Regions from separate parts of the Streptomyces sp. NPDC001381 genome, predicted to be linked through region 3. Evidence: riboswitches for the same ligand, from Rfam matches in the RefSeq annotation. Region 3 holds a riboswitch; each other region holds the start of a gene.
What was found. Region 3 has a riboswitch for cyclic di-AMP ahead of ACFY2L_RS16815 (NlpC/P60 family protein). Riboswitches for the same ligand answer to the same signal wherever they lie in the genome.

Region 1 (9,908 bases), on a different contig from region 3:
GCTGGTCCTCCATGATCTGGTCGAGCAGCTTTCCGCGCACGGCCAGGTTGGTGTACTCGAAGTCGCCTTCGGGCCGCCGGTCCGCGAGCAGCACCGCGAACCGGTCGGCCCAGCCGACGAACGCCCCGTCGGGCCCGGGGTCGCCGACGCCCTCGGTGAAGCTGTCCCCCACCGCCACGTACGACCCGATCACTGATCTGTTGTCACTCTTCGAATCGTCTGCCACGGCAGATCATGATTCACCTTCGAATGTGACCTACGCGACCGTAGGCAGGGGTTGACGGTCGGTGAGATAAGCCACTCCCGAAGAGTTCGCCCCTCAGGGAATAAGGGACCACGCCCGGAAGTTGTTGATCCGGAAGTGGCTCCAGGTCGTCCGGAAGGCGAAGTGCCCGCGGGTGTAGGGCTGCAGGTCGGCGTAGTCGAAGACCAGCCGCCCGTTGTTCCACCACCTCACCGTGGAGCCGTCGGAGACGATCCGCACGTGGTGCGGCCGGTTCGCCACGAGCAGCGGCTCGGTGTAGTCGAGGATCAGCGGGCGCACACCCGCCAGGCCCACGTAGCGGCGCAGCCGGGTCGTGGTGTTGGTGTTGGCGCCGTAGCCGACGTAGTAGGTCGTGAGCTGGTCGTACTCGGCGAGGGCGCCGCCGCGCGGGGTGGCGAAGAGGTCGTCCGGGGAGCGGACGTCGACGGCGTTCCAGAAGTTGTTGAGGTCGGAGACACGGTCGTTGGCGCCGCCCTCGGCGACGGGGGTGGCGACGTATTCGAGGACGTACGGTCCTTCGAGCGGCCGCTTGAACCAGACCGTCGCCCCGGCGGGCACGTCGATGTCCAGGATTCCGCGCGAGGCCGTGACGCTCCCGCCCCGCTCCCGTTCCACGACCCACTGGCGCAGCCCGTGGCGGAAGTCGTCGTGGGCGATCAGCCGGCGGTGGCGAGGGGTGGCGCTCGCGGGACCGGCCGGGGCCAGGGCGGCGAGGGCGGCGCCTGCGGCGAGGGCTCCCAGGGCCCGACGGGTGGTGGTCATGGCGGCGGCTCCTTCGGTGAGCATCGGCGGGACGTCTGCGGGACGTCTGGGGACGTTTGCGGGAACAAGCGGAAAGCGCTTACCCCCTACCCGTCGAGCCGCCCCGGAACCCGGAGGGCACGCCGAAGGCCGGACCCCGGGGGCGGGGGTCCGGCCTTCGGCTGCGTGTCAGGCGATCAGGCGTGTCGCGCGGGGGTCGTCGGCGCGGGTCAGCCGACGGAGACGCCGTGGGAGCGGAGGTAGGCGACCGGGTCCACGTCCGAGCCGTAGTTCGGCGTGGTGCGGATCTCGAAGTGCAGGTGCGGGCCGGTCACGTTGCCGGTCGCGCCGGAGAGGCCGACCTGCTGGCCCGCGGTCACGGTCTGACCGGCCGAGACGGAGAGCTGGGAGAGGTGGGCGTACTGGGCGTAGTAACCGTCGTTGAGCTTGATGACGACCTGGTTGCCGTACGCGCCGCCCCATCCGGCGGAGACGACCGTGCCCGCGCCGACGGCCTTGAGCGAGGTGCCGGTCGGCACGACGAAGTCGACGCCGGTGTGGTAGCCGCTGGACCACATGCCGCCGGCCACGCGGTAGCCGGTCCCGACGGTCGCGCCGGCCACCGGAAGGCTGTAACCGCTGGAAGTGCCGGCGCCGCTCTCGGCGGCCGTGGCGGTCGTCTTCGAGGAGGACGACGTCGAGGCCTTCGAGCCGGAGGACGTGGTGGAGGAGGACGACGACGTCGAGGTCTTCGACGACGAGGAGGAGGAAGCGGACGAACCGGAGGAGGACTTGGTGGTCGCGGCCTTCTTGCCGATCGACAGCTCGAGGCCGGGGTGGATCAGCGAGGGGTTGCCGCCGACCGCCTCACGGTTGTCCGCGTACAGCTTGTGCCAGCCACCGCTGACGTTCTGCTCGTCGGCGATCTTGGCGAGGTAGTCACCGGCCCGCACGGTGTAGGTCCTGGCGTGCGAAGCCGGGGACTTCCGCGACACCGGAGCGGCCTGTACGGCGTTTTCCGCGACCGATCCGGAAACGGCCTGAGCGGCCGACTGGGAAACCGACTGAGTGGTGGCCGCATGGGCGCCGGTGGCTCCCATGAGCGGGAGGGCGAGCGCGGCCCCGCCGGTTCCGGCGACGGCTATGGAACGGGTGAAACGCTGGGTCTTCGGACGGCGGTGCTTACCCTTCGCGGGCATGGCGAATTCCTCTCCGGCGCCTGCGAGGTGAGCTGTCGGGTGCGGACTGGAGATGCCCGGCCGCGCCGAGGCGCGGCTTTACCCCAAGCCTGTTCCGGAGACCGGAACAGGCGGTTCTACCTGTGGGTCCCCCGCTCCTGCCGTGACGGGTGAGTGTGCGGACTCCGGGCGGCGGCAGGATTCGGCGTCCGTCCGGATTGGACTGGAACGTAAGCGACCCAGACGCACGGGAACAAGCACAGGTTGCCCTGCTCACTCCTTTCTCTTGATCCCCTGTGAGAATTACCGGTGACGCTGCGTGCATCAGGCACGCGCATTTTCGCCCAACGTCCCTGAAAAGACATTGGATTACGTGAACATGACGGGCGACGGACGGTCACGAATATGACGCTGCTCACGTGACGCCCCTCCAGGATCCCCTATTCCAGAGCGAGTTGTAACGAAGGATCCAATTCGGACAGAACCCTCAGATCCGACGCAGACGGATAACCGTCGCATCGAGGTCACCCCGCAGCGCGATCCGCAGTCCATGGTGCAACAGCACCGCACCCCGGTGCACTTCGCCCGTTTCGCGGCATTCGTACGACGCTGCCGGGTCGAGGCCGCGCAGCCTCAGCGCGGGTACGGGCTCGCCGTACCGCTGCGCCTCCAGCCAGGCGAGGACCACGGCCTCGTCGCCGCGGACGTACTGGACGGCGCTCAGTCCGCCCGCCGGGGGACGCAGCCGGTACAGGTCGCCCTGCTGGACGAGGGGCCGGATCTCCTTGTAGAGGTCCACCCATCGCCGGGCCTCGGCGAGCTCCTCGTCGGTCCACTCGGACAGGTCCCCGCCGACCCCGAGCACCCCGGCCATCGCACTGACGAAACGGAAGCGCAGTGAGCTGACCCGCCCGTTCAGCTGGGTGTTGGGGCTGTCGGTGACCCAGGCGGCCATGACGCGCGCGGGGTGGATCTGGCTGAAGCCGTGCTGGATGGCGAGGCGGTCGAGCGGGTCGGTGTTGTCGGAGGTCCACACCTGGTCGGTGCGGCTCAGGATGCCGAGGTCGATCCGCCCGCCGCCACCCGAGCAGGACTCGAAGGCCACACCCGGGTGGGCCGCCCGCAACCGGTCCAGGAGGGCGTACAGACCGCGCACGTGGTCGACCCACAGACGCTGCGGGTAGGCGTCGTCCGGCCAGCCGGCGTCGGTGAAGCAGCGGTTGAAGTCCCACTTGACGTAGTCGATGGGCGCACTGGACAGGAGCCCGTCGAGCTGTCCCCAGAGGTACTCCTGGACGTCCTCGCGCGCGAGGTTCAGCATGAGCTGATTGCGGAACTCCGTCCGCTTTCGTCCCGGCTGGAACTGCACCCAGTCCGGGTGGGCGCGGTACAGGTCGCTGTCCGGGTTGACCATCTCGGGCTCGACCCAGATGCCGAACTGCATGCCGAGCCCGTGCACCTGGTCGGCGAGGGGCTTGAGGCCGTGGGGGAAGCGGTCCGGGTTGGGGTGCCAGTCGCCGAGTCCGGCACGGTCGCTGGTGCGGGCGCCGAACCAGCCGTCGTCGACGACGAACAGCTCGACGCCGATCTCCGCGGCACGGCGGGCGAGGGCCGCCTGCTGCTCCTCGGAGATGTCGAAGAAGGTGGCCTCCCAGGAGTTGAACAGCACCGGCCGGTCCCGCTCGGCGTCCGGGATCACATGGGCGCGCTGGTAGGCGTGCCAGGCGCGGCTGGCGCCGCCGAAGCCGCCGTCGCTCCACAGGCCGGCGAAGACGGGCGCGGTGAAGGACTCCCCCGCCGCCAGGCGCAGCAGGCCCGAGTCGTCGTGGCCGGCGCCGCCGGTGATCTGTACGCGCTCGTCCGGGAGTTGGGCGACGGCGATGCGCCAGGAGCCGGACCAGCCGAGGGCGCAGCCGTAGACCTCGCCGCGCTCCTCGGTCGCGTCGGTGTCGAGGGCGACCCAGGGCAGATACTGGTGGCCGGTGTGGCCGCGGCGGCTGCCGATGACCTTCTCACCGTAGGTGAGCGGGGCCCTCACGAGCCGGGACTCGGCGGCCCAGCGGCCGTGCAGCTGCGACAGCCGCCAGCCCTCCCGCTCGGGCAGGGTCCAGGTGGCGGAGTCGGCGCGCAGCAGCTCCAGCGGCTCCGCGCCCTCGTTGCGCAGGGTCGTCCAGCGCTCCATGACGTCGTCCCGCATCCGGTAGTGCAGGGTGATCGTCAGACCGGCGTCGCGGAAGCGCAGCCGCAGCTCGGCGCCCTCGGTCTCGTACGTCTCGAAGGTCCATTCGGTGCCGCGCCGCTCGGCGGTGCGTACGGACAGGGCGGGACGGACGAAACGGGGGCCGCCCTCCACCGGGTACTCCTCGTGGCCGTCCAGAGCCGCCTCGAAGGACGCGCGGCCCCGCAGAGGAAGGGCCGCGAGGGCCTCGGCGTCGGCGAGCGCGATCCTCGGGCCCCAGTGCAGGTGCACCAGCTCGTCGGCCTCGGTGAGATGGAGGGCGTAGCTGCTCGCGGGCCCCGAAAGGAGCCAGGTGCGGCCGTCCGCGGCGATCTCGGGCTTCACGGTCTCGGGCATCAAACCCCCACTGATTCGAACAGGTGCGATCAAGTCTCAACATCATCGGATGCGGGTGCCCCACCCGGCAATGCCTGTGGAGAAACCGTTCACCTGCAGAGACGGGGGATTTGTCCACCTGCGGACAACCGTTGCCCGGGGAATCCATGTCGTATGGTCGAGGAGGTCCCGCCGGCCACCACGAGCCGCGCCGGCGGAGCCCGACCGGGAGGGAGCCCCCGTGACGCAGCAGATCCCGTCGACCGAGCCCGAGCTGGCCGGTGTCCGCAACTTCCGCGACGTCGGCGGTCTGCCGACCGTCGACGGACGGCGGGTACGGCACGGCGTGCTGTTCCGCAGCGGCCATCTCGCGCATGCGACCGACGAGGACGCCGCGTTCCTGTCCTCCCTGGGCCTGCACACGATCTTCGACTTCCGCAACGCGGCGGACCAGAAGCTGGAGGGCCCGGACGTCGAGCTGCCGGGCGTGCGCAATGTGAATCTGCCGCTGTCGGACCCGGCGGACGGCGCCGAGTTCTGGAAGATGGTCCGCGACGGCGACATCGACCAGCTGCGCGCGATCCTCGGCGAGGGACAGGCGGCCGGCCGGATGATCGCCTCCTACCGTTCGATCATCAAGGAGCGCACGGCCGAGCACTCGCGCGTGCTGCACTCGCTCGCCGAGGACAACGTCCCGGCCCTGATGCACTGCGCGGCGGGCAAGGACCGCGCCGGCCTCTCCGTCGCGGTGACGCTGCTCGCCCTGGGCGTGGAGCGCGAGGCCATCCTCGCGGACTACCTGGAGTCCAACGCCAAGCACCGCCGCTACAAGATACGCAGCAACGGCTCGCAGGCGACCGCCTACACCCCCGAGGTGCTGGAGCTGCTCAGCCCCCTCTTCGACGCCCGGGCGGAGTACCTCGCGGCGGCCATGGAGACCATCGGGGAGACCTGGGGCGGCGTCGACACCTATCTGGAGCGGGGCCTCGGGCTGGCGTCCGAGACCCGGGAGCGGCTGCGCGAGCGCCTGCTCGACTGACGGCCCGGCAGGCCGGCCCCGCGCGGGCGGCTCACCGCTTGGCCCCCACCTCGAACAGCAGCCAGATGAACGCGGCGAGGAGGTGGCCCACGGCGATGTAGATGATCAGCCGGATCCAGAGGCTGCGGGGGAACCGTTCCTCCATGTCGGTCATGACGTCTCTCCAGGGGTCGGGCCCAGGCACAGCGTGGCCGTGGGGCTCTGCAGCAGGGTGTGGACGAACAGCAGCTCGACCCCTTCGGGGTCCTGCGCGGCGAGGCGGTGCGGGGTCAGCGAGTCGAAGTGCGCGCTGTCCCCGGGCCCGAGCAGATGGACGGTGTCCCCGAGGCGCAGCCGCAGCCGCCCGCGCTGCACGTGCAGCCACTCCTCCCCCGGATGCACCCGCACGATGTCGCCCTGGGAGCCGTGGGGAATGTGCACGCGCAGGGCCTGCATCCCCCGCCCGGGGGCGCCGGCCTGCCAGTACGTCCAGCCGCCCGCACGGGTGGGTTCCATGTCGGCGGCGCGGACGACCGCGTCGCGGTCGACGGCCGTCTCGCCCAGCAGCTCCGAGACCGTCGTACCGTAGATCCGGGCGAGCGCGAGCAGCATCGGCAGCGAGGGCTGGCGCTGTCCCGTCTCCAGACGGGAGAGGTGGGCGGGCGACAGCCCGGCGGCGCGGGCCGCGGCCTCCAGGGTGAGGGCGGCCCTGCGGCGCAGGGACCGCAGCTGCGGGGCGACGACGGGGACGGCATCAGCCGGGTCCGCCGCGGCCTCGGGGGGCTCGGACGGGGACGAACTCATACGTCCATTCAGCCGCACCCTTGCCTCCGGGGCAAATTCCTTGCCTCAGAGGCAAAAGCCCGGGCCGACGGTCAGCGGTGGGCCACCGCCTGCTTGATCAACGTCTTGCCGAAGTCCCACATCAGGCCGCCCCCTTGGTGGGCGTCGTCCATGACCTCCGTGAAGGCGTCGACGAACCGGTCCACGTCCCGCTCGTCGACGACCAGCGGCGGAATCAGCTTGATCACCTCCAGGTGGTCGCCGGAGACCTGGGTGAGGATCCGGTGCCGCTGGAGCAGCGGTACGACCACCATCTGGGCGAAGAGCCCCTTGCGGGCCGCCTGGAGCATGGTCCACCGGCTGCGCAGCTTCAGTGACCGGGGCCTGCCGAACTCGATGCCGATCATCAGGCCGCGGCCGCGCACGTCGGCGAGCAGCTCGTAGGTGTCGGTCAGCGCCGCAAGCCGGGACCTGAGCCGCTCGCCGGTGGCCCGCGCGTTGGCGACGATCTGCTCGTTCTCCATGACGGACAGCACGGCGAGACCCGCCGCCATCGCCTGGGCGTTGGAGCCGAAGCTCGCCGAGTGGACCAGGACGCGGTCGATGGACGAGAACACCTTCTTGAAGATCCAGTCCCTGCCGAGGGTGGCGCCGACCGGCACATAGCCGCCGGAGAGCGCCTTGGCCACGCAGACCAGGTCGGGTTCGACGCCGTCCTCGTGCTGGTAGGCGTAGAAGTCGCCGGTCCTGCCGAGGCCGGTCTGCACCTCGTCGGCGATGAGCAGCGCCTTGTGGGCGTGCAGCAGTTCCTGGGCCGCGCGCAGATAGCCGGGCGGGGCCTCGTGCACGCCCTTGCCCTGGATCGGCTCGACGATCAGGGCGGCGACGTCCCCCTTCTTCAGCTCCCGCGCCAGCGCGTCGAGATCGCCGAGCGGTACGGCCGTGTCGGGCAGCAGCGGGGCGAAGCCGTCCCGGAAGCCGTCCTCGCCGTTGACCGACAGCGAGCCGGTGGTCAGACCGTGGAAGGCGTGGTCGCAGTAGAGGATCCGGGGCCTGCCGGTGGCCCGCCGGGCGAACTTCAGGGCGGTCTCGACGGACTCGGTCCCGCTGTTGCCGAAGAACACCCGGTCCAGGTGGGGGCTGTGGGCCAGCAGCCGTTCGGCCAGCAGTCCGGGCAGCGGCTGGCAGTCGAAGCGGGTGAGGTCGGCGAGGGAGGCGTCGAGGACGTCGTGCAGCGCCTTGCGGACGACGGGGTGGTGGCGGCCGAGGCCCATCACCCCGAACCCGGCGAGCATGTCCAGGTAGTCGTTGCCGTCCGCGTCCCAGAAGTGGGCGCCCTCGGCCCGCTCGTAGACCTTGTCGAAGCCGATGGTGTGCAGCATGCGCGGGAGCTGGTGGTTGAGGTATCTCGCGTGCAGCTCGTAACGCTCGGCTCCGCGCTCGGCCAGGAGGGCACCGAGGTCGAACTCCTTGGTCATGCGTCCTTCTCCTTGGCTGGGCCGTCGGCTCCCTTGACGGCCAGGCTGGCGCTGATCCGTCCGGCGACCTCGACGGGGGTGAGCCCGATGTCGGCGAGCACCTCGCCGCGCTTGGCGTGCGCGAGGAACTGCTCCGGGATGCCGAACCGCCGTACGGGTACGTCGACTTCGGCGTCCCCCAGGGCCAGCGCCACCGCCGAACCGACGCCGCCGGCACGGCTGTTGTCCTCGACGACGGCCACCAGCCGGTGCCCGGCGGCGAGCGGGGGCAGGGCCGGGTCGACGGGCTTGACCCAACGGGGGTCCACGACCGTGCAGTCGATCCCGCGTGCCTCCAGCAGCTCGGCGGCCTGCAGACACACCGGTGCCATCACGCCGACCGCCACCAGCAGCACCTCGGCCCGGTCGGCGCGGTGCAGCACGTCCATGCCGCCGGCCTGGCCGACCGCCGGGATGTCCGGTCCGACCGACTCCTTCGGGAAGCGGACCAGGGTCGGCGCGTCGTCCACGGCGACGGCCTCCCGCAGCTGGGCCCGCAGCTGCCCGGCGTCGCGCGGGGCGGCGATGCGCAGCCCCGGGACCACCTGGAGGACGGACATGTCCCACATGCCGTTGTGCGAGGCCCCGTCGACGCCGGTCACCCCGGCCCGGTCCAGCACGAACGTCACCCCGCACCGGTGCAGGGCCACGTCCATCAGCAGCTGGTCGAAGGCACGGTTGAGGAAGGTGGCGTAGACGGCGACGACGGGGTGGAGCCCGCCGGTGGCCAGCCCCGCCGCGCTGACGGCGGCGTGCTGCTCGGCGATGCCGACGTCCCACACCCGGTCCGGGAAGCGCTCGGCGAACGCGCCGAGCCCCACCGGGTGCAGCATGGCAGCGGTGATCGCCACGACGTCGTCGCGCTCCTCACCGATCCGCACGATCTCGTCGCCGAACACGGACGTCCAGGACGGCCCGCCGGCGGGGGCGAGCGGCGCGCAGGTGAGCGGGTCCATCGCGCCGACGGTGTGGAAGTGGTCCTCCTCGTGCGCGACGGCCGGCTCGTAGCCTCGCCCCTTCTCGGTGAGGCAGTGCACCAGCACCGGTCCGTGGAACCGCTTGGCGCGCCGCAGCGCGGACTCCACGGCCTTGATGTCGTGCCCGTCGATCGGGCCCACGTACTTCAGCCCGAGGTCCTCGAACATGCCCTGCGGGGCGAAGGCGTCCTTGAAGCCCTTCTTCGCGCCGTGCAGTGACTCGTACACGGTGTGGCCGACGACCGGGGTGCGCAGCAGTACGTCCTTCCCCCAGGCCAGGACCTTCTCGTAGCCGTCGGTGGTGCGCAGGGTCGCCAGGTGGTTGGCGAGACCGCCTATGGTCGGGGCGTACGAGCGCTCGTTGTCGTTGACGACGACGATCAGCGGCCGGTCCTTGGCGGCCGCGATGTTGTTCAGTGCCTCCCAGGCCATGCCGCCGGTGAGCGCGCCGTCGCCGATGACCGCGACCACATGGCCCTTCTCGCCCTGCACCTGGCGGGCCTTGGCGAGCCCGTCGGCCCAGCCGAGCGCGGTGGAGGCATGGCTGTTCTCGATGACGTCGTGCTCGGACTCCTCACGGGACGGGTAGCCGGACAGGCCGCCCTTCCCGCGCAGCTTCGAAAAGTCCTGACGTCCCGTCAGGAGCTTGTGGACATAGCTCTGGTGGCCGGTGTCCCACAGGATGCGGTCGACGGGAGACTCGAAGACCCGGTGGAGCGCGATGGTGAGCTCCACCACCCCCAGGTTGGGACCCAGGTGTCCACCGGTCCTGGCGACCGCGTGCACCAGGAAGTCCCTGATCTCCTCGGACAGTTCACCGAGCTCCGGCTCGGACAGCGCCTTCAGGTCGCGTGGTTGCCGGATGTTCTCCAGGA
Region 2 (9,908 bases), on a different contig from region 3:
GGCCTGGCGCCTGGTCTGGGAGCGGTAGACCCGGGCCGCGGTCTGCTCACCGAGCAGCCGCAGTCTGGTCGCGGTGGAGAAACGGTCCCGGTCCTTCACGGCCATCGGCTCTGCGCCTCCCCTTTCCACACACGCGTACGTCCCCGCACACGGTACGGGACCGAGTACGGGGACGTACGTACGACTGGCTCGCGCCGACCCGGCTCGGGTCGGGCCGGGGGACCTCACCGGCCCCCTGCCGGGCCTACTGGTTCGCGGAGCGGAAGCGCGGGAAGGCGCTGCGGCCGGCGTACACCGCCGCGTCGTCGAGGATCTCCTCGATGCGCAGCAGCTGGTTGTACTTGGCGACGCGCTCGGAGCGGGCCGGGGCGCCGGTCTTGATCTGGCCGCAGTTGGTGGCGACGGCCAGGTCGGCGATGGTGACGTCCTCGGTCTCGCCGGAGCGGTGCGACATCATGCACTTGAAGCCGTTGCGCTGGGCCAGCTCGACGGCGTCCAGGGTCTCGGTGAGCGAACCGATCTGGTTCACCTTCACCAGCAGCGCGTTGGCCGCGCCCTCCTCGATACCGCGGGCCAGACGCTCGGGGTTGGTGACGAACAGGTCGTCGCCGACGAGCTGGACCTTGTCACCGAGCTTGTCGGTGATGGTCTTCCAGCCCTCCCAGTCGTCCTCGAACAGCGGGTCCTCGATGGACACGAGCGGGTACGCCGCGACGAGCTCGGCGTAGTACTCGGTCATCTCGGCGGCGGAGCGGTCCTTGCCCTCGAAGGTGTAGGAGCCGTCCTTGTAGAACTCGGAGGCGGCGACGTCGAGCGCGAGGGCGATCTGCTCGCCGGGGGTGTAGCCGGCTTCCTTGATGGCCTCGAGGATGAGGTCGAGGGCCTCGCGGTTGGAGCCGAGGTTCGGGGCGAAGCCGCCCTCGTCGCCGAGGCCGGTGGACAGGCCCTTCGACTTCAGGACCTTCTTGAGGGTGTGGTAGACCTCGGTGCCCCAGCGCAGGGCCTCGGAGAAGGACTCCGCGCCGATCGGGGCGATCATGAACTCCTGGATGTCCACGTTGGAGTCGGCGTGCGAGCCGCCGTTCAGGATGTTCATCATCGGCACCGGCAGCAGGTGCGCGTTGGGGCCGCCCAGGTAGCGGAAGAGCGGGAGGTCGCTGGCCTCGGAGGCGGCGTGGGCGACGGCGAGCGAGACGCCGAGGATGGCGTTGGCGCCGAGGGAGCCCTTGTTGTCGGTGGCGTCCAGGTCGAACATGGCCTGGTCGATCAGGCGCTGCTCGGTGGCGTCGTAGCCGACCAGCTCCGGGCCGATCTGCTCGATGACGGCGAGGACGGCCTTCTCGACACCCTTGCCCTGGTAGCGGCCCGGGTCACCGTCGCGGAGCTCGATGGCCTCGAAGGCGCCGGTGGAGGCGCCGGAGGGGACGGCGGCACGACCCGTGCTGCCGTCGTCGAGGCCGACCTCGACCTCGACCGTGGGGTTGCCTCGGGAGTCCAGGATTTCCCGGGCTACGACGACGTCGATGGACGGCACGAGCATCTCCTTCTTGGGATGTGACGCTGGTTGTGCGGGGCCCGCGGGCCATGTCGGCCTTTGGTGAGCCTTGCGACTAGAGCCTAACCGCCCCGGGGCCGTCGGCAGCCGACCGACCGTCCCGTGGACAGACTGACGGTACACATTGTTCCTGGCCGGAACAAAGACCTGGGGCGGAACTCGGGCGAACAGACGGCGAAGAACGGCCGGAGGGCAGAAAAAACCCCGCCCCGGTGCGTACGGGGGAACACGCACCGGAGCGGGGAGCCCGTGGGGACGGGGGTGACCCTCACGAGGCCTTCAGTGTGCGGGCCTCGGCTGTGAGGATGCTGTGGGCCGGCGGGGAGCCAGGTGTCACTTCAGGTGCAGCTGCTGGCCCGGGTAGATGAGGTCGGCGTCCTCGACGATGCCCTTGTTCAGCTGGAACAGCTTCTGCCAGCCGCCCTTGACCTTGTGCTTCTCGGCGATGGTGCTGAGGGTGTCGCCCTTGACGACCTTGTACTCGCCGTCGCCCTTCTTGACCTTCTTGCCGGTCGGAGTGGTGACCGTCTTGGAGGCGGCGGGGCGCTCGGCGGAGCGGGAGGCGCTCTGCTGCTCGGTCGAGCGCGTGGTGGTGCCGCTGTCCGAGGAGGAGGAGCCGGCGGAGCCGCTCGAGGAGGAGCCGGTGGAGCCGCCACCCGAGTACGGGGTGTTGGACAGACCGGTGCCGCAGACCGGCCAGGCGCCCTTGCCCTGGCCCGCGAGGACCTTCTCGGCGATGGTGATCTGCTGTTCCTTGCTGGCGAGGTCGGCGCGCGCGGCGTAGGCGGTGCCGCCGTACGCGGCCCAGGTGGAGGCCGAGAACTGCAGGCCGCCGTAGTAGCCGTTGCCGGTGTTGATGGACCAGTTGCCGCCGGACTCGCACTGGGCGACCGCGTCCCATTCGGAGGCGGTGGCGGCGGAGGCGTTGCCGGCCGCCATCAGCGGGGCGGCGATGGCGACACCGGTGACGCCGGCGAGTGCGGCGACGCGGGTGGCCTTGTTCGGACGACGGTGCTTGCCCTTGCCGGAAAACAGCATGGATCGATCCCCTCACCGACGCCTGCGAGGTGAGCTGTCGGGTTCGGGCCGGTTGAGTTGCCCGGCCACGCACCTCACGGTGCGCGGCTTCACCCCGAGCCGGTTCCGGCGGTCAACCGCCGGACCCGGCACTTACCTTGGGTCCCCCGCTCCTGCCTACGGCGCTTGACGCGACGACTGTTCCCGGGGTGCCGCTGGCAGGATTCGGCGTTGCGGCGACCGGGGCTCGGGTTGCCGAGCGGTCATGACCGTAGACACGCGATCCGGGGAATTTCAAAGACGATCACGACTTCTGAGACTCATCCCACACTTTCGCCAAAGCGGACATTCGACGCGAAGTGGGGCGTGAACTCCCGGTGTTTTTCTGGGTGTTCCAGCCCTATTCGAGCCCGGTGTCCAGCGTCTGACCGGGGGTGATGTCGCTCGGGTCGGGGCCGATGACGTCCTTGTTCTCGGCGTAGAGAGCACGCCATCCGCCGTCGACACCAAGGGAGTCGGCGATGGTGATGAGCGAGTCACCCTCCTGGACGACATAGGTGGACGCCGCGTGCCGGCCGGAGGAGGCGGTCCTGGTGCCGCCCGCGGCACTCTCGTCGGCGGTGGTGCCGCGATGGCGGCCGGAGCCGAGCGAGCCGGTGTCGACGAGGCTCCAAGAACCCTCCGCCTGCACCGTATTGTCCGAGTCGTCCCCTTCCGGGGTCGCCGTGGGCGAGCTGTCGGCATCCTGTGAGCCCTCCGAACCGGCGCCCGAAGTGTCGGACTTGCCCGAGTCGTTCGCCGAGGAGGACGAAGCGGACGAAGGGGACTCGGAGGCTGAACCAGCCTCATCACCGGAGGAGTCGGACGGACTCTCGCCGGAGTCACCGGAACCGGACGCGCCATTGGAGTCGCCGGACTTTCCGGAATCGGCCGACCCCTTGGACAGGTCGGACAATCCGGAGGACACGGACGAGTCGGACTCGCCGCCGGCGACTCCGGTGTCCACGCCGACCGCGCCGTTCTCCTTGGTGAGCCCGGACGTCAGCGCACAGGTGCCCCAGGCGCCGACGCCCTCCTCCGCGAGGAGCTGCTGGGCCACGGCTATCTGCTGGTTGCGGCTGGCGAGGTCCGGGCTGGCGGCGTAGTCGAGTCCGCCGTACGCCTCCCAGTCCTCCTGGCTGAGGCCCAGACCGCCGTACTCGCCGTCGCCCCGGTCGGCACTCCAGGAACCGCCGGTCTCGCACTGCGCCACCTTGTCCCAGACCGTTCCTTCTGCGGCGCTGGCGCCGCCGGCCGCGAACAGCGGGATGGCGATGGCGGAGCCGGTCACTCCGGCCGCGACGAGGAGGGCCGGGGCCTGACGGGGGCGACGGTGACGACCGTTCCCGGAGAGCATGCGGGGGCCTTTCTTTGGACAGCGGCAAACGGCGCGGCGTGCGAGTGAGCACACACGGGTTCGCCGCGCTAGCGAGTGAACGTATCGGCAGACGATCACTTGTCACAAGTTAATGCCGCGCAGATCACGTGAAGATCACAGACTTGAGGGTCGGTCACCTTTGCCGCGCGAGACGGTCACAATCCGGCTGACTCACGATCAGATGTCGATCAGCCACTGGTCAGTCACGGACCGGAGTGAACTCCACGGGCAAGGTGCGCAGTCCGCGCATGATGAGCCCGCCACGCCATCTCAAGTCGGCCGGGTCCGCGGCGAGTCGGAGGTCGGGGAGACGGGTGAGGAGGGTGGCCAGGGCGGTCTGGCCCTCGAGACGGGCGAGGGGGGCGCCCAGGCAGTAGTGGATGCCGTGGCCGTAGCCGAGGTGCTGGTTGTCGCGCCGGGAGAGGTCGAGGGTGTCGGGGTCGGTGAAGCGGGCGGGGTCGCGGTCGGCGGCGGCGAGGACGACGAGGACGGGGTCGCCGGGGGCGATGTCCTGCCCGCCGAGGCTGAGGGGTTCGGTGGCGAAACGCCAGGTGGCGAGTTCGACGGGGCCGTCGTAGCGGAGCAGTTCCTCGACGCCGGTCTCCAGGAGCCCGTGTTCGCCCCGGGCCAGGGACCGCTGGAGCCGGTCCCGCTGGCCGGGGTGGGTGAGAAGGGCGTAGGTGCCGTTGCCGATGAGGTTGACGGTCGTCTCGAAGCCGGCGAAGAGAAGGATGAAGGCCATGGCCGCGGCCTCGTTCTCGGTGAGGTGCTCGCCGTGGTCGGAGGCGCGGATGAGGCCGGAGATGAGGTCCTCGCCCGGGACGGGTTCCGCGGGGAGGTCCGCGCGCTTGCGGTGGATGAGCTCCAGCAGATAGCCGCGCATCTTCTTCACCGACCGCGCGACACCGCCCCGGGGGCCCTTGCCATGACGGATCATCATGCCCGCCCAGTCCCGGAAGTCGTCCTGGTCCTCGCGGGGGACGCCGAGGAGGTCGCAGATGGCGTAGATGGGCAGGGGGAAGGCGAAGTCGTGGATCAGGTCGGCCTCGCCCTTCCCGGCGAACCGGTCGATGAGCTGGTCGGTCAGCTCCTGCACACGGGGCGCGAACTCGGCGACCCGGCGCGGTGTGAACGCCTTGCTGACCAGCCGCCGCAGCCGGGTGTGGTCCGGCGGGTCGATGTTCAGCAGGTGCGTCATCAGCTCGGCCTTGCGCTCACCGGGGATGCCGGTCTTCCCCTTGGCGTGCGCGGGCTCGTCGTGATGCGCGGGGTTCTTGGAGAGCCGCTGGTCGGCCAGGGCCTGCTTCGCGTCGGGGTAACGGGTGACCAGCCAGGCCTCCACACCGCTGGGCAGCCGGGTCCGGTGCACGGGGGCGTGCTCGCGGAGCCAGGCGTAGGCGGGGTAGGGGTCGGTGGCGAACTCCCAGGTGAAGAGTTCCGGGGCCGGTGGGGTGGGGGTCGGGGGGTGGGGCTGGTCGGTCACGCATCGACGGTATCCGGGATCGCCCCGCGCACCGGACCCCGGTCCCTCCTCACCGCGAGCCCGCCGTCCTATCCCCGCACCCCCTCGGCGCCGCGTATCGCGTCCCGGTAGGCCCGGGCCGCCGCCCGCAGTGCCGCCTCCGGGTCGACGCCCTCCGACTCGGCCCGGGCGGCCAGTGCCAGCAGTTCGTAGCCGATGCCCTCCGCCGCGGGCAGCGGTACCTCCAGACCCGCCGAGCGCACACGGGACGCCAGCTTGGCGGCCAGCGCCAGCCCCGGCTGGTGCAGGGGGATGCCGTCGGTGACCGACTCGCGGCGCTTCTCCACCGCCTTCGTGCGGAGCCAGTGCTCCTTGACCTCTTCGGGCGTGGTGGCCGTGGCGTCGCCGAAGACATGGGGGTGGCGGTGGATGAGCTTGGTGACGATCGTCGCCGCCACGTCGTCGATGGAGAAGGGGGACTCCTCGTCCTCCTCGGCGATGCGGGCGTGGAAGACGACCTGGAGCAGGACGTCGCCCAGTTCCTCGCGGAGTTCGTCGCGGTCGCCGTCCTCGATGGCCTCGACGAGTTCGTAGGCCTCCTCGATGCCGTACTTCGCGAGGCCCTTGTGGGTCTGCCGGGAGGACCAGGGGCACTCCCGCCGGATGCGGTCCATCACCTGGATCAGGTCGAGGAGGCGGGCCCCGGGCAGGTCGTAGGAGGCGGGGAGCAGTTCCAGCTCGGGCATCGGGACCCTGCCCGAGCCGGCCAGGCGGGCGAGGCCGTCCGTCAGGGCCGGTTCGCCCTCGCCGGTCGCGACGATCACCACCGTGCGGCCGCCGGCGCAGGCGGTGACCAGGTCCTCGGCGGATATCGACGTCTCGTCCACCGCTGTGCCGGCCTCGCGCAGATACGGCAGCTGCGGATGGGCGCCGTCGGCGCACAGGACGCGGTCCGCCGTGCGCAGGGCCTGCCAGGCGGGCCAGGACAGCAGGCCGGGGGCGACCCGGTGGCTGGTGGTGAGCAGGATGACTCGGCCGGGGTCGGAGGGGCCGTCGGGAGTCTCGCTCGTCGCGCTCGTTGCGTTCACACCCCGAACGTAACCCACTCCCGGCGGCCGCCTCGATCGGTTGTCCACAGGCCGGGGTGACCGGTCATACCGTCACACCGCGGGCGGGGCGCCCGGGCTCACCGCGGGCGCCGCGTCGTCACGTCACGTCGTCACGTCGTCTGCTGGGTCCCCGCCGACGTGACCTCCCGTACCCACGGCGTCTTCACGTCCACGCGGCTGACCTTCTGGACGTCCCAGCTGCCGTAGCGCGGGTTGACGTCGACGTCGAGCGTCTTCGCCGTGCCGGACAGGGCGCTCCAGAAGGCGGGCTCGCTGGTGGTGGTGCCGAGCTTGGTGGCGAGCTTCTGGGCCTCCAGCTGGAGGCGGAGGTTCTCGTCGATGCGCTGCGGCGGAATGCCGTACTGCTGGAGCCACGAGGTCTCCAGGCCCTGGACGCCACCCGCCTGCTGCTCCAGTCCGGCCCGCGCCTGCTGGACCTCCCGGCGGCTGACGCTGATGCCCGCGTCCGCGGCCGCGCGGTCCAGCACCCGGTCCACGACCATGCCGTGCAGGATGTCGCGGGTGAGGGCGCCGGTCTGGGCGACGACCTGTGCGTACTGGGCGTCGTCGGCGACGGCGGCCCGCTGGGCCGTGCGCACCTCGTCCACCCGGCTCTCCAGCTGCGCGACGGTGATCCGCTGGCCGCCGACGACGGCCGCCGCGCCGGGATGCGCGTCGTTCCCGCAGGCGGTGAGAAGGGGAGCCGCCATGATCGCGGCGGACAGCAGGAACGCGGTGCGACGACGGCGGCGGTGCAAGGGAACCTCCCGGTCGGAGATTGTGCGACGGTGCACAAAGTCTTGCGGTGATCGATGGTAGGCAGTGGCGGGCCTGGGGCCAACCCATTGGACCAACGATTCACCAGGACTTCGGGCACCGCCTCACCCGTGGGCCGTCCGCTCGTCGGTGCGAGAGGTCGGCCCCGCCCGCCGCCGGGGCGCCCGCGTGCGCTCCCGCGCGCGGCGCCCACGAGGAGGAGCTCCGCCTCAGCCGACGATGGCGACCGGGGCGTCCCACGCGTCGCGGTCCACCGTGATGGTGTAACCGCCGCGGGTCTCCTTGCTGTTGACGAGGTACTGGTGGCCGCGGCTGTGGCCGGTGTACTGCGTGGAGCCCCACGGCCAGTCGGTGGTCGTGGTGTTCTGCTTGTCCCACAGCGCGTACCACAGGTTGCCCGGCAGGTCCGTCTTGTCGGTGGCGGTGGCGATCGCCTTGGCGCTGGAGCTGCTGAAGCCGTAGTAGCCGGCGCGGTACACCTTGGCGCGCAGGGTCTTGGTGAAGGAGCGGACGTAGGCGAGGACGGCGTCGTTGCACGACTTGTTCGTGATGTCGTACGCCTCCATGTCGAGGTAGATCGGGCTGCCGGCCTTCATGCCGAGCGCGGAGGCCTTGGCGACGGCGTCCGCCGCGTCCGTGGCGCCCAGGGAGGTGGCCGTGGCGGCGGTGATCTTCTCGGGGCTCGAGCCGGTCTGGCAGGGCGGCTGGGCGCCGACGTAGATCGGGATGAGCTTCCAGCCGAGCGTGTTGACCGACTTCACCCAGGAGGCGGTGAGGTTGGGCTGGTTGCAGCCGCGGTTCTTGCCGCCGACGTAGACGGCGGCCCCGCTGTAGAAGCCGTCGGCCTTCCATGCCTTCATCGCGGCCAGGGAGGGCGCGGCGCAGGTGTCGAAGGCACGGCCCGTGTACGTCTTCTGCGCGGGCCAGGTGGTGGCCGCCATCGAGGTCTGCGCGGCGATCCCGGCCCCCGCGAGGACGGCGGCCCCGGCCACACCCCAGGTGATGTATCTGCGCTTTCTGGACTGCCGGTGCTCGGCCATCCCCACCCCACCGTTCGTTCAACTGTACGTATGTATGTGCGAAGCGGATCGCACCGTAGCGTGCGGCACCCCTGTGATCGCACAACACATGATCCCCGTAGCGACAAGATTCGCTCATGTCACAGTAAAGAAAGGGAGGTCCGGGACTGCCCGGCCGTGGCCTACCCTTGCCCCTGGACGACCTGGGGGCGGGATGAGGATGGCGACGACGACAACGACGGGTGCGCAGAAGCGGCTCGAGGGCGGCTGGTTCCAGCGGCTGGCCTGGGCCGCCCTGGGGTGGTTCTCCCTGGGCCTGCTGGTGTGGGTGCCCTTCTTCTATGTGGCGCTGCGCCGCGGCCGCCCCTCCGACTGGGGAGCGTTCGCGTCGTTCGCGCTGTACGAGGTCGTGACCCTGCCGTGGGCGGTGAACTCCAACGACAGCGACGGTGACCCCTTCCTCGGCATCGCCGCGGTGGTGACGCTGCTGGTGGCGACCGTGCTGCTGCTCTTCGCGCTGTTCGACAAGAAGACCCGGCCGGTGCCGGCCATGCCGGCGTACGGACAGCCGCCGTATCAGCAGGGATATCCGTACGGGCGGTAGGGCGGTGGCCCCGTGCCGGGGGCCGTCACAGGGCGTGCCGCATCCATACGTTCGGCTCGACGTACACCGCGTAGTCCCGATCCGGCTCGCACCGCACCGGTACCAGCGCGCCGGGCACCTCGACGTCGCCCCGGGTGTCGAAGGGCAGCCCGGTCCAGCGGCGCCACTCGGCCAGTGAGGCCGACACCGTCATCGACGCCGGCGCCACCCGCTCGATGCGCGCCCCGGCCCGCGCGTGCACCCGCAGCCACGGGTCGCACGGCAGCCCGTCCTCCCGCACCCGGTGCGCGTACTCCTCGATCGGGGTGTGCGGCTCCAGATGCTTGGCGTTCGGCCGGACGGGCGCGACCACCTCGCCGAACCCCTTCGCCCTGGCGCCGTCCCGCATCGCCGACAGCATCAGCCCGGACAGGCCCAGGCCCTGGGCGTGCGGGGCGACCACGATCGAGATCGCGCTCACCGTGTCCGGCCGCGCCCCGCGCCGCCGGTCGGCGAAGGCCCACACCAGCACCTGGTCCCATCCCCGCGCCGGCAGCTCTTCCCGCCCCTCGGTGTGCAGGACGAACGGCACGCTGTAGGCGTGCGCGACGATCTCGCCCCCCTCGTCCTCCGCGAACAGGACGTACTCCGGGAACTCGACGGGGATCCGCGGGTAGTGCGCGTTGCCGACCGGGTCCTGGGTCGTGAACTCCGCCCAGGTGTCGGGCATGTCCTGGACCGGGCCGAGCATCTCGGGACGGTCGGCGAGGCTGGAGACCTTGAACGTCATGGGGCCACCGTAGGCAGGACGATGCCCGGGCGGGAAAGGTTTTTCGCGGCGGTGCGGCAGGCCCGGGCCGGCGGTCGGAGCGTGACGCGGCCCGGCCGGGGCTCAGCCCGCGTGGAAGCGCTCCGGTGCCTTCGTCGGGTTGCCGCCGGTGGGGAGTCTCTGGTCCGGGCAGGAGGAGA
Region 3 (9,908 bases):
CTCCACCGGCCCGCACCTGCACTTCGAGGTCCGGCCGGCGGGCGGTTCCGCGATAGACCCCCTGCCGTGGCTGCGCAGCCACGGGCTCGACCCGACGTAGTCGTCCCCCACACCGCTGCGAGCCCCCGTCGCCACAGCGGGGGCTCACTTCACACGGCTACAGCTTCTCCACCGGGGCGTACCGCAGCAGCAGCCGCTTGGGCTTGCTGTCGCCGAAGTCGATCGTCGCCTCCGCGTTGGCTCCCGTGCCCTTCACGCCGACGACCGTGCCCAGCCCGAACTGGTCGTGGGTGACGCGGTCGCCGACGGCCAGCGCGACCACCGGCTTCTCCGCCCCCGCCCTGCGCGTCGCGAAGCCGGAGGCGCCGGCGGCCGAGGAACGCGAGCGGGAGGACGAGGCCAGCGACGACGCCACCCCGGAGACCGGACCGGAGGACACGGGCGCGGTGGCTCCCGTCCGCTTCCAGTCCACGTGCGTGGCCGGGATCTCCTCCAGGAACCGGGACGGCGGGTTGTACGACGGCTGCCCCCAGGCGCTGCGCATCGCGGACCGCGTGAGGTAGAGCCGCTCCCGCGCGCGGGTGATGCCGACGTAGGCCAGGCGGCGCTCCTCCTCCAGCTCCTTGTTCTGCCCGAGGGCGCGCATGTGCGGGAAGACGCCGTCCTCCATGCCGGTGAGGAAGACGACCGGGAACTCCAGGCCCTTGGCGGTGTGCAGGGTCATCAGGGTGATGACGCCGGAGCCGTCCTCGTCCTCGTCGGGGATCTGGTCGGAGTCGGCGACGAGCGCGACCCGCTCCAGGAATTCGGCGAGGGAGCCGGAGGTCTCGCCCTCGCCGGACTCCTGCTCGAACTCCAGTGCCACGGCGGCGAGTTCCTGGAGGTTCTCGATGCGGGTCTCGTCCTGCGGGTCGGTGGAGGCCTGCAGCTCGGCGAGGTAGCCGGTGCGTTCCAGCACCGCCTCGAGGACGGTGGCGGGGCCCGCGCCGGACTCGACGATCGTCCGGAGCTCCTCCATCAGGGCGTTGAACCGCTTCACCGCGTTCGTCGACCGCGCGGCCATGCCGTACGCCTCGTCGACGCGCTTCAGCGCCTGCGGGAAGCTGATCTTCTCCCGCTGGGAGAGGGCGTCGATCATCGCCTCCGCGCGGTCGCCGATGCCGCGCTTGGGGACGTTGAGGATGCGGCGCAGCGGGACGGTGTCCTCCGGGTTGGCGAGAACCCGCAGGTAGGCCAGGACGTCCCGGACCTCCTTGCGCTCGTAGAAGCGGACCCCGCCGACGACCTTGTACGGCAGGCCGACGCGGATGAAGACCTCTTCGAAGACACGGGACTGGGCGTTGGTGCGGTAGAAGACGGCGACGTCGCCGGCCTTCGCGTCGCCCGCGTCGGTCAGCCGGTCTATCTCGTCGGCGACGAACTGCGCCTCGTCGTGCTCGGTGTCGGCGACATAGCCGGTGATGCGCGCGCCCGCGCCCGCGTTGGTCCACAGGTTCTTGGGGCGGCGGGACTCGTTGCGTTCGATGACGGCGTTGGCCGCGGAGAGGATCGTCTGCGTGGAGCGGTAGTTCTGCTCCAGGAGGATCGTCGTCGCGTCCGGGTAGTCCTCCTCGAACTGGAGGATGTTGCGGATCGTCGCGCCCCGGAAGGCGTAGATCGACTGGTCGGCGTCACCCACGACGCACAGCTCGGCGGGCGGCACGTCGTACGCGCCGGGCGGTACGTCCACCGGGTGCTCGAAGGTGCCGACCAGCTCTCTGACCAGGGCGTACTGGGCGTGGTTGGTGTCCTGGTACTCGTCGACGAGAACATGCCGGAAGCGGCGGCGGTAGTGCTCGGCGACGTCCGGGAAGGCACGCAGCAGATTGACCGTCGTCATGATCAGGTCGTCGAAGTCGAGGGCGTTCGCCTCGCGCAGACGCGACTGGTACATCGCGTAGGCCTGGGCGAGGGTCTTCTCGAAGCCGTCGGCGGCCTGGGCGGCGAAGTCCTCCTCGTCGATCAGCTCGTTCTTCAGGTTGCTGATCTTGGCGCTGAAGGACTTCGGGGGGAAGCGCTTGGGGTCGAGGTCCAGGTCACGGCAGACCAGGGCCATCAGACGCTTGGAGTCGGCGGCGTCGTAGATCGAGAACGACGACGTGAAGCCGAGCTTCTTGCTCTCGCGGCGCAGGATGCGCACGCACGCGCTGTGGAAGGTCATCACCCACATCGCGTTCGCGCGCGGGCCGACGAGCTGCTCGACCCGCTCCTTCATCTCGCCCGCGGCCTTGTTGGTGAAGGTGATCGCGAGGATCTGGCCCGGGTGGACGTCCCGCTCGGCGAGGAGGTGGGCGATGCGGTGGGTGAGCACACGGGTCTTGCCGGAGCCGGCGCCGGCGACGATGAGCAGGGGGGTGCCGGCGTGGACGACGGCCGCGCGCTGGTTGTCGTTGAGCCCCTCCAGGAGCGCCGCCGCGTCGAGCGCCGGGCGCGGGGCGCCGTCGCGGTAGTAGGCGTCGCGGTCCGGGGGCACGTCGAACTTCCCGCCGAACAGATCGTCCGGAACCGATTCCGGAGTGTGATCGTCCTCGGGCGGCGGCGGGGGTTCCTCCTCGGGGCCGCGTGGGCCCTGGAGGTCCGCCAGGAAGCTGTCGTCAAAGAGGCTGCTCATCGCTCTCCGAGTCTAGGGTGCCCCACCGACAACGCGGACCCGTCCCGAAAACCTGCCCGGCGGCCCGCCTCCGGGAGAAGCGGAACGCGACCTTCACTCACTCCCCGGAGCGGGAAACGCACGGTCCGCGACCCTCGCCCGGACTTTGCCCGATGTCACGAAAATGTATCGGGCATATCACCCATCAACCTTCACAGGGACCACACGAGTTGGCTACCGTGCCGGGCAGGCCGCACGACCCCCACCGGCGAACCCCGCCGGGCCGCGCGGCCTCCGCCGAGTCCGGCGCGCCCCCTCGCGGCAGCCGGAGCCGGGGACCCACCGAGACCTTGGGGTGAATCGGCCCGACTCCCCATCGGAGCAGGCCGTAGGGCAACCCTTCCGAACCACCCGCCCGAACCCGACAGCTAACCCGGTAGGCGGACCGTTGGAAGGAGTCGCCTCCCTTGGCGTCGCAGCACCGCAAGCCGCGTTCCGCGGGTTCGCGCGTGGCGGGCATCCGCACGCCCGCCCTCGCCACCGCCGCCCTCACCTCCGTGGCCCTGCTCTCCCAGACGGCGAACGCCGCGCCGTCCGACGACGGCAAGCCGAGCCTGGAGGAGGTCGAGAAGAAGGTCGACGATCTCTACCGCCAGGCGGAGTCGGCGACCGAGAAGTACAACGCCGCCAAGGAGAAGACGACCAAGCAGCGCAAACGGGTCGACACCCTCCTCGACGACGTCGCCCAGCGCACCCAGAAGCTCAACGAGGCGCGGGAGGAGCTGGGTTCCTTCGCCGCGGCCCAGTACCGCACCGGCGCCTCCGCGCCCGACACGGCGACCTTCCTGCTCGCGGACTCCCCGCAGGACTACTTCGACCAGACGCAGCTGATGAGCCGGCTGACCGACCGCCAGAAGGGCGCCGTCGACGACTACTTCACCGAGCAGTCGGCGACGATGAAGAAGCGCCGGGAGGCCACCGAGAGCCTCGCGACGCTCACCGACACACAGGGCGACCTGAAGACCGCCAAGGCCACGGTCCAGAAGAAGCTCGGCGACGCGCGCGAACTGCTGTCGCAGCTGACGGCCCAGGAGAAGGCGCGGCTGGCGGCGATCGAGAAGCAGAAGCAGGAGGAGGCCGCGCGCAAGGCGGCCGAGCTCGCCCAGCAGCAGGCCGCCGAACAGGCCGCCCAGCAGCAGAGCACCGACACCAGCGGGACGGCCGGCTCCTCGACGTCCACCACGGACTCGTCGTACGCCACCAAGGCCGAGAAGGCGCTCGCCTTCGCCCGTGCGCAGATAGGCAAGCCGTACGTGTGGGGCGCCACCGGCCCCGACTCCTACGACTGCTCCGGCCTCACCCAGGCCGCCTGGAAGGCCGCGGGCGTCACCCTCCCCCGCACCACCTACGACCAGGTGAACGCCGGCACCACCGTCTCCCTCGCCGACGCCCAGCCCGGCGACCTGGTCTTCTTCTACGACGACATCAGCCACGTCGGCCTCTACATCGGCAACGGCATGATGATCCACGCCCCGAAGCCCGGCGCGTACGTCCGCGAGGAGTCGATCTACTACGACGGCGAGTCGGCCATCCACAGCGTGGTGCGCCCGGCCTAGCGCGGTGCGCCCCGCCTGGCGTGGTGCGCCCGCCTGAGGCACGCCCACGGGCCACCCGGCCCGAGGCACGCGCGCGTGGACCGTTTTCCGCGGCCACGCGCGCGTACGTGTCGTGTGCGGCCACCCGCGCGTGTTTGCGGCCCGCCGCGCGTGTGCCCCCGCACAAGCCGCTCCGCGCTCCCTAGCATCGGCCCCATGTCCGGCTCCTCCTCCCCGCGCGCCTGGTGGGCGCGGCGTCCGCCGGCGGCCGGGGCCGCCGTTCTGGCCACCGGCGTCCTGTCGGTCGGACTGCACCTGGTGGGATACGAGGTGCTGTCCCGTGTCGCGCTGGCGCTGGCCGGCGCCGCGTGGGTGGCCCTGGGCGCGGACTTCGCCGTACGGCTGGTGCGGCAGCGCGAGCGGTGGTGGGCGGAGGCCCGCACGCCGGACGGACTGACCGCCGTGGCCGCCACGACCGTCCTCGGCACACGCGTCTCGGCGCTCGGCTGGCAGACCCTCGCCTGGGCGCTGCTGGCCCTGTCGGCGGTGCTGTGGCCGCTCCTGCTGGCCGGGGTCGCACGGCAGGTCCTCCGGCGTGTCGCGGGACACCGGGAACGGCGGATGCCCGGGGACGTGTTCCTGTGCTGTGTGGCCACCCAGGGGCTCGCGGTGCTGGCCGCCACGCTCGGCAGGGCGGAGGCGACGACCTGGCCGGCGTACACCGCGCTGGCGCTGTTCTGGCTGGGGCTCGTGCTCTATGTGCCGATGCTGGTCCTGTTCGACTGGCGGCAGGTGGCCCAGGGCGCGGGGGACCAGTGGGTGGCGGGCGGGGCGCTGGCGATCTCCGCGCTGGCGGGGGCGAGGCTCATCACCGCCGACCGCGCGGAGTACCTGTGGAACGCCGACGACCGGGGCGTCCTGCGCGTGCTGACCGTCGGACTGCTCGTGCTCTCGCTGTGCTGGTACGGCGCCCTGCTCGCCGCCGAGGTGCTCTGGCCCCGGCCGCGCTACGACACGCGGCGGTGGGCGACGGTGTTCCCGATGGGGATGACGGCCGTGGCGATGCTGGCCGTCGCCAGGGCCGTCCGCGTCCCCGGTCTGAGGGGGCCCGGGGAGGTGCTGCTGTGGGTCGCGGTGGGGGCGTGGCTGGCCGTGGCGGTGGCGGCCCTGGCCACGACCCGTGCCTTCGCCGGATCCACGGACTCCGGTCCGTCCGGCCCGTCCGGAGGGACCGGGCGGGGCTGACGAGTCCGCGGAGGCCGGCGGGGGTCCCTCAGGTCCAGAGGACCGCGATGAAGATGTTCGCCACGGTCAGCAGGCCGACCAGGCCGAACAGGGGCTTGTCCACCTTCTCGTCGTCCCGCTTCACGTAGACCAGGCCCAGGATCACGACCAGCAGCGCCAGCTTCACACCGATCTTGACGTTGTTGACGGGCTCGTCGTCCGCCTGGTTCAGGCCGACCAGGATCACGCCGGTGATCAGCATCGTCGCCGCGCCGTGCAGCATCGCGGGGACGAAGCGGGCCGTGCCCTGGCCCATCGCCTTCATCTGCGTGAGGAAGCCGCCCAGGAGCGCGGCGATGCCGATGATGTGCAGGCCGACGAAAAGATGGATGAGTACGTCCATGAAGCCGGATGCTAATCAGCCGTGCGGGTGCCGCTCACACCGGCCCTCCCCTGGTGGCCCCGCTTGCCTCTGTGCGCCCCATAGCACCCTCCCGTACCGAGGTGCGACGGAATCGCCGCATCGGTCACCGCGCCGCGCGAACCCGACACCTCCGGTCCGGTCCCCCGGGCAGAAACCGTCGTCCCGCGGTCCGCTCCCGCCTTTTCCGTACATCGCGTCACCGACCCGTCACAGTCGGGCCTAGCGTCCTCCCCCAGGTGACCGGCTCCCCACCGCCGCCCGGGCCAGGGGCGGCAGTCGGCCACCACCGCCGAGAAGGTCCGGCGGCGCGCCCCGCTCCCCCTGTGCGGGCCGCCGTCGGACAGGTCAGCCGCTCTCCTCGGTCGTCCGTCCGCTCCCCCGGACGGCCGACGGGTCGCCTGACAGCCGTGGGTCCGTCCGACGACCGTCCGACGACCGCCCGGCCGAGGCGGTCGTACGAAAGGACGTGCAGTCCCACGTGGCAGCGCACCGCAAGCCCCGACAGCGCTCGCTCGGCGGCAGGACGGCCCGTACGGCGTTCACCCTCGCCCTCGCCGGCGCGGCGACGGCCACGGCCTTCGACGGGACCGGACAGGCCGAGCCGCAGCTGACCGCCGCGCAGATCAAGGCCAGGGTGGCGAAGCTGTACCAGGAGGCGGAGGCGGCCACCGAGAAGTACAACGGCGCGCGGGAGAAGGCCACCGCCGCCGAGCAGCACCTGGCGAGCTTGCAGGACCAGGCCGCGCGCAAGGAGGAGAAGCTCAACTCGGCCCGCGAGGCGCTGGGTTCGATGGCGGCGGCGCAGTACCGCAGCGCCGGTCTCGACCCGGCCGTGCAACTGGCGCTCTCCGACGACCCCGACCAGTACCTAGACGGCGCCGCGTTCGCCGAACGGGCCGGCGACCGGCAGTCGGCCGCCGTCGCCCGCGTCCGCCACCAGCTGCGCGAGATCGAGCAGTTGCGCGGCTCCGCACGCGTCGAGCTGACCTCCCTCAAGGCCCGTCAGGCCGAGCTGAGGAAACACAAGAAGACGATCACCGACAAGCTGGCCGCGGCCCGCGGTCTGCTCTCCCGGCTGACGGCGGCGGAACGCGCCCGGATCGGCGCGGACGGGGGCGGCACCGGCGTGAGCGACCGGGCCTCCCGCGCCTCCTCCGGCGCACGCGACAGCCTCCAGGCACCCGGCACGAGCACCGCCCCCAACTCCCGTGCGGCCGCCGCCGTCTCCTTCGCCTACTCCAAGCTCGGCAGCCCCTACGTCTGGGGCGCCACCGGCCCCGACGCCTTCGACTGCTCGGGCCTCGTCCTGGCCGCCTACCGCTCGGCCGGAATCTCCCTGCCCCGCACGACATACGCCCAGATCGGCGCCGGCCGGCGCGTCTCCCGCTCCGAACTCCTCCCCGGCGACCTGGTGTTCTTCTACTCCGGCATCACCCACGTCGGTCTCTACATCGGCAACGGCCGAATGATCCACGCCCCGAACCCGTCGGCGCCGGTCCGCATCGCCCCGATCGACGAGATGCCGTTCGCGGGGGCGACACGGGTGGTGTGAGACGCAGCCGCCGACGGTCGCGCCGTCACACCAGCCGTCGGGCCGTCGCCCACCGCGTCAGCTCGTGCCGGTTGGACAGCTGGAGTTTGCGGAGCACCGCGGACACATGGGACTCGACCGTCTTCACCGAGATGAACAGCTGCTTGGCGATCTCCTTGTAGGCATAGCCACGGGCGATGAGGCGCAGCACCTCGCGCTCGCGCTGGGTGAGCCGGTCGAGGTCCTCGTCGACCGGCGGGGCGTCGGTGGAGGCGAAGGCGTCCAGGACGAACCCGGCCAGGCGGGGCGAGAAGACCGCGTCGCCCTCCTGCACCCGGAAGATGGAGTCGACCAGGTCCTTACCGGTGATCGTCTTGGTGACATAGCCGCGGGCGCCTCCGCGGATCACCCCGATCACGTCCTCCGCCGCGTCCGAGACGGACAGGGCGAGGAAGCGCACCGGCTGCTCGGCGTCGGCCATCAACGGCGCACAGCGCCGCAGCACTTCGACCCCGCCGCCGCCCGGCAGATGGACGTCGAGGAGAACCACCTCGGGCCGGGTCGCGGTGATGACGGTGACCGCCTGGTCGACGTCCGCGGCCTCACCGACGACCTCGACCCCGGTCTGCTCGGTCTGACCGATCTCGGCCTGTACACCGGTGCGGAACATACGGTGGTCGTCGACGAGGACCACCCGCACGCGGCGCCCTCCCGCGCTCTCGCCGGAGGTCCGCGCCGGCTCGGCCGCCTCCCCCGCTCCCGCCGTCGTGTTCGTCTCGGTCGGGTCGCTCATCACGTGTTCTCCGCCCTCTCCATCTCCAGCTCGACCTCCGTGCCGCCGCCCGGGACGGCCCGCAGCCGCGCCGTGCCGCCGTGGCGCTCCATGCGGCCGATGATCGATTCTCTGACGCCCATGCGGTCGGCGGGTATGGAGTCCAGGTCGAAGCCGGGGCCGCGGTCCCGGACGGACACGAAGACCGTCCTGCCCTCGACTTCGGCGTAGACCTGCACGGCTCCGCCGTCGCCACCGTACTTGGCGGCGTTCACCATCGCCTCGCGCGCGGCCTGCATCTGTGCGCCGACCCGCTCGTCGAGCGGGCAGTCGCCCACGACCACGACCTCGAGGGGGACGCCGTGCTTGTCCTCGACCTCGGCGGCGTTGCGCCGGACCGCGTCGGCGACCGTGGCCGGCTCGTCCGCCTCGTCCTTGCCCGTGCCCTCCGGCTTGTACAGCCAGGTGCGCAGGTCCCGCTCCTGGGCACGGGCGAGACGGCGCACCTCGCTCGCGTTCTCCGCGTTGCGCTGGATCAGGGTCAGGGTGTGCAGCACGGAGTCGTGGACGTGGGCGGCGACCTCGGCGCGCTCCTGGGCCCGGATGCGCATCAGACGCTCCTCGGAGAGGTCCTGGGTCATCCGGACCAGGTAGGGCCCGGCGAGGAGCGTGATGCCGACGAGGACGGCGAGCGCCGCCTGCAGCACCGAGTCGAGGTGGGCGGCGGAGCCCTGCAGGACGAAGATGCCGGAGACACCGGCGGTCACGAGGAGGACGCCGGCGCCGGCGCGCAGCAGCGTGAGCGTGCGGCGTCTGCGGCCGACCTCGACCCAGCGGGCCCGGCGGGCGTTGTCCGCCTGGCGCCAGACGAGGGCGACACCCGCGCCGACCAGGACTGCGGGCAGGAGATACGCCTTGGCGCCGTTGCCCAGGTTCACGTTGCCGACGAAGACGAGGGCGACGACGACCATGAGGAGCAGGGCGACGATCTGGCCCCGGTCCGGTCTGCGGGCGACGAGTCTGCGGCGGCCGTCGGGCGCGGTCTCGGTGCTGACGAGGGACGGGGGCTTCTGGTCGCCGACGCCCCCGACGCCGAGCGGGACGAAGAACCAGAAGGCCGCGTAGAGCAGGGCGCCGAGGCCGTCCGCCAGGAACAGGCCGACGAAGACGAGCCGTACCCAGACGACGGGCAGCCCGAGATGCCCGGCGAGCCCCCGCGCCACGCCACCCAGCCAGCGACCGTCGCTGCTGCGGTAGAGCTTGCGCGGCGGCCGCGGTTCGACGAGTGGCGCTGCTGCGGCTTCCGGCATGCCAACGATGGTCACACGTCGGGCGGGGCCGGGCATCAGGGTTCGTCCCCGAGACGCCCCTGATCTTCGGCGCCCCCGCGGCTCGAACGCCTCCCCGGCCCCGGCTCAGGGCCGATATCAGGGTCCGACCAGGGTCGTTCCGGCTGCCGCCGGGGCCGCCGGGCCGCCACCATGGAGTCATGGAAAATCACCAGCACGCCGCGGACGCCGTGCCCGACGGGGGCACCGCGCCCGACGCGGCCGCCCCGTCCACCGGCGCCCGGGACGCCGCGGGTGAGAAGCCTCGCGCGCACGGACGGGCGGGCGCGCCCGCGCACGGAGAACAGGGAGCACGCGGCATGACCGAGGGGGCGGGCCGGGCCGGGAAGGGGACCGCGAGCGAGGAGGCGGACGCGGCGGGCGGGGTGAGGGACGGACGGGGCG

Region 1: linked by a shared signal. The riboswitch ahead of ACFY2L_RS08885 (peptidoglycan DD-metalloendopeptidase family protein) and the one ahead of ACFY2L_RS16815 (NlpC/P60 family protein) in region 3 are both predicted to bind cyclic di-AMP.
Region 2: linked by a shared signal. The riboswitch ahead of ACFY2L_RS35805 (transglycosylase family protein) and the one ahead of ACFY2L_RS16815 (NlpC/P60 family protein) in region 3 are both predicted to bind cyclic di-AMP.

Annotation. Positions count from the first base shown of each region.
Region 1 is NZ_JBIAWO010000002.1:396,494-406,401, reverse strand. It holds gene ACFY2L_RS08895 (SGNH/GDSL hydrolase family protein) at 1-193, opposite strand, end outside; gene ACFY2L_RS08890 (DUF6250 domain-containing protein) at 320-1,027, opposite strand; gene ACFY2L_RS08885 (peptidoglycan DD-metalloendopeptidase family protein) at 1,237-2,205, opposite strand; cyclic di-AMP (ydaO/yuaA leader) riboswitch at 2,210-2,367, opposite strand; gene ACFY2L_RS08880 (alpha-galactosidase) at 2,672-4,759, opposite strand; gene ACFY2L_RS08875 (tyrosine-protein phosphatase) at 4,980-5,777, shown strand; gene ACFY2L_RS08870 (DUF6126 family protein) at 5,809-5,931, opposite strand; gene ACFY2L_RS08865 (helix-turn-helix domain-containing protein) at 5,928-6,560, opposite strand; gene ACFY2L_RS08860 (aspartate aminotransferase family protein) at 6,632-8,017, opposite strand; gene dxs (1-deoxy-D-xylulose-5-phosphate synthase) at 8,014-9,908, opposite strand, start outside.
Region 2 is NZ_JBIAWO010000014.1:72,496-82,403, reverse strand. It holds gene ACFY2L_RS35815 (septum formation initiator family protein) at 1-105, opposite strand, end outside; gene eno (phosphopyruvate hydratase) at 245-1,534, opposite strand; gene ACFY2L_RS35805 (transglycosylase family protein) at 1,889-2,593, opposite strand; cyclic di-AMP (ydaO/yuaA leader) riboswitch at 2,598-2,767, opposite strand; gene ACFY2L_RS35800 (transglycosylase family protein) at 2,973-3,968, opposite strand; gene ACFY2L_RS35795 (cytochrome P450) at 4,189-5,472, opposite strand; gene ACFY2L_RS35790 (nucleoside triphosphate pyrophosphohydrolase) at 5,541-6,539, opposite strand; gene ACFY2L_RS35785 (SurA N-terminal domain-containing protein) at 6,671-7,318, opposite strand; gene ACFY2L_RS35780 (glycoside hydrolase domain-containing protein) at 7,547-8,377, opposite strand; gene ACFY2L_RS35775 (hypothetical protein) at 8,577-8,960, shown strand; gene ACFY2L_RS35770 (N-acetyltransferase) at 8,986-9,729, opposite strand; gene ACFY2L_RS35765 (HNH endonuclease family protein) at 9,832-9,908, opposite strand, start outside.
Region 3 is NZ_JBIAWO010000003.1:698,356-708,263, forward strand. It holds gene ACFY2L_RS16805 (M23 family metallopeptidase) at 1-100, shown strand, start outside; gene pcrA (DNA helicase PcrA) at 158-2,650, opposite strand; cyclic di-AMP (ydaO/yuaA leader) riboswitch at 2,929-3,089, shown strand; gene ACFY2L_RS16815 (NlpC/P60 family protein) at 3,097-4,245, shown strand; gene ACFY2L_RS16820 (tellurite resistance/C4-dicarboxylate transporter family protein) at 4,441-5,469, shown strand; gene ACFY2L_RS16825 (hypothetical protein) at 5,498-5,851, opposite strand; gene ACFY2L_RS16830 (NlpC/P60 family protein) at 6,351-7,424, shown strand; gene ACFY2L_RS16835 (LuxR C-terminal-related transcriptional regulator) at 7,450-8,196, opposite strand; gene ACFY2L_RS16840 (PspC domain-containing protein) at 8,196-9,521, opposite strand; gene ACFY2L_RS16845 (PspC domain-containing protein) at 9,665-9,908, shown strand, end outside.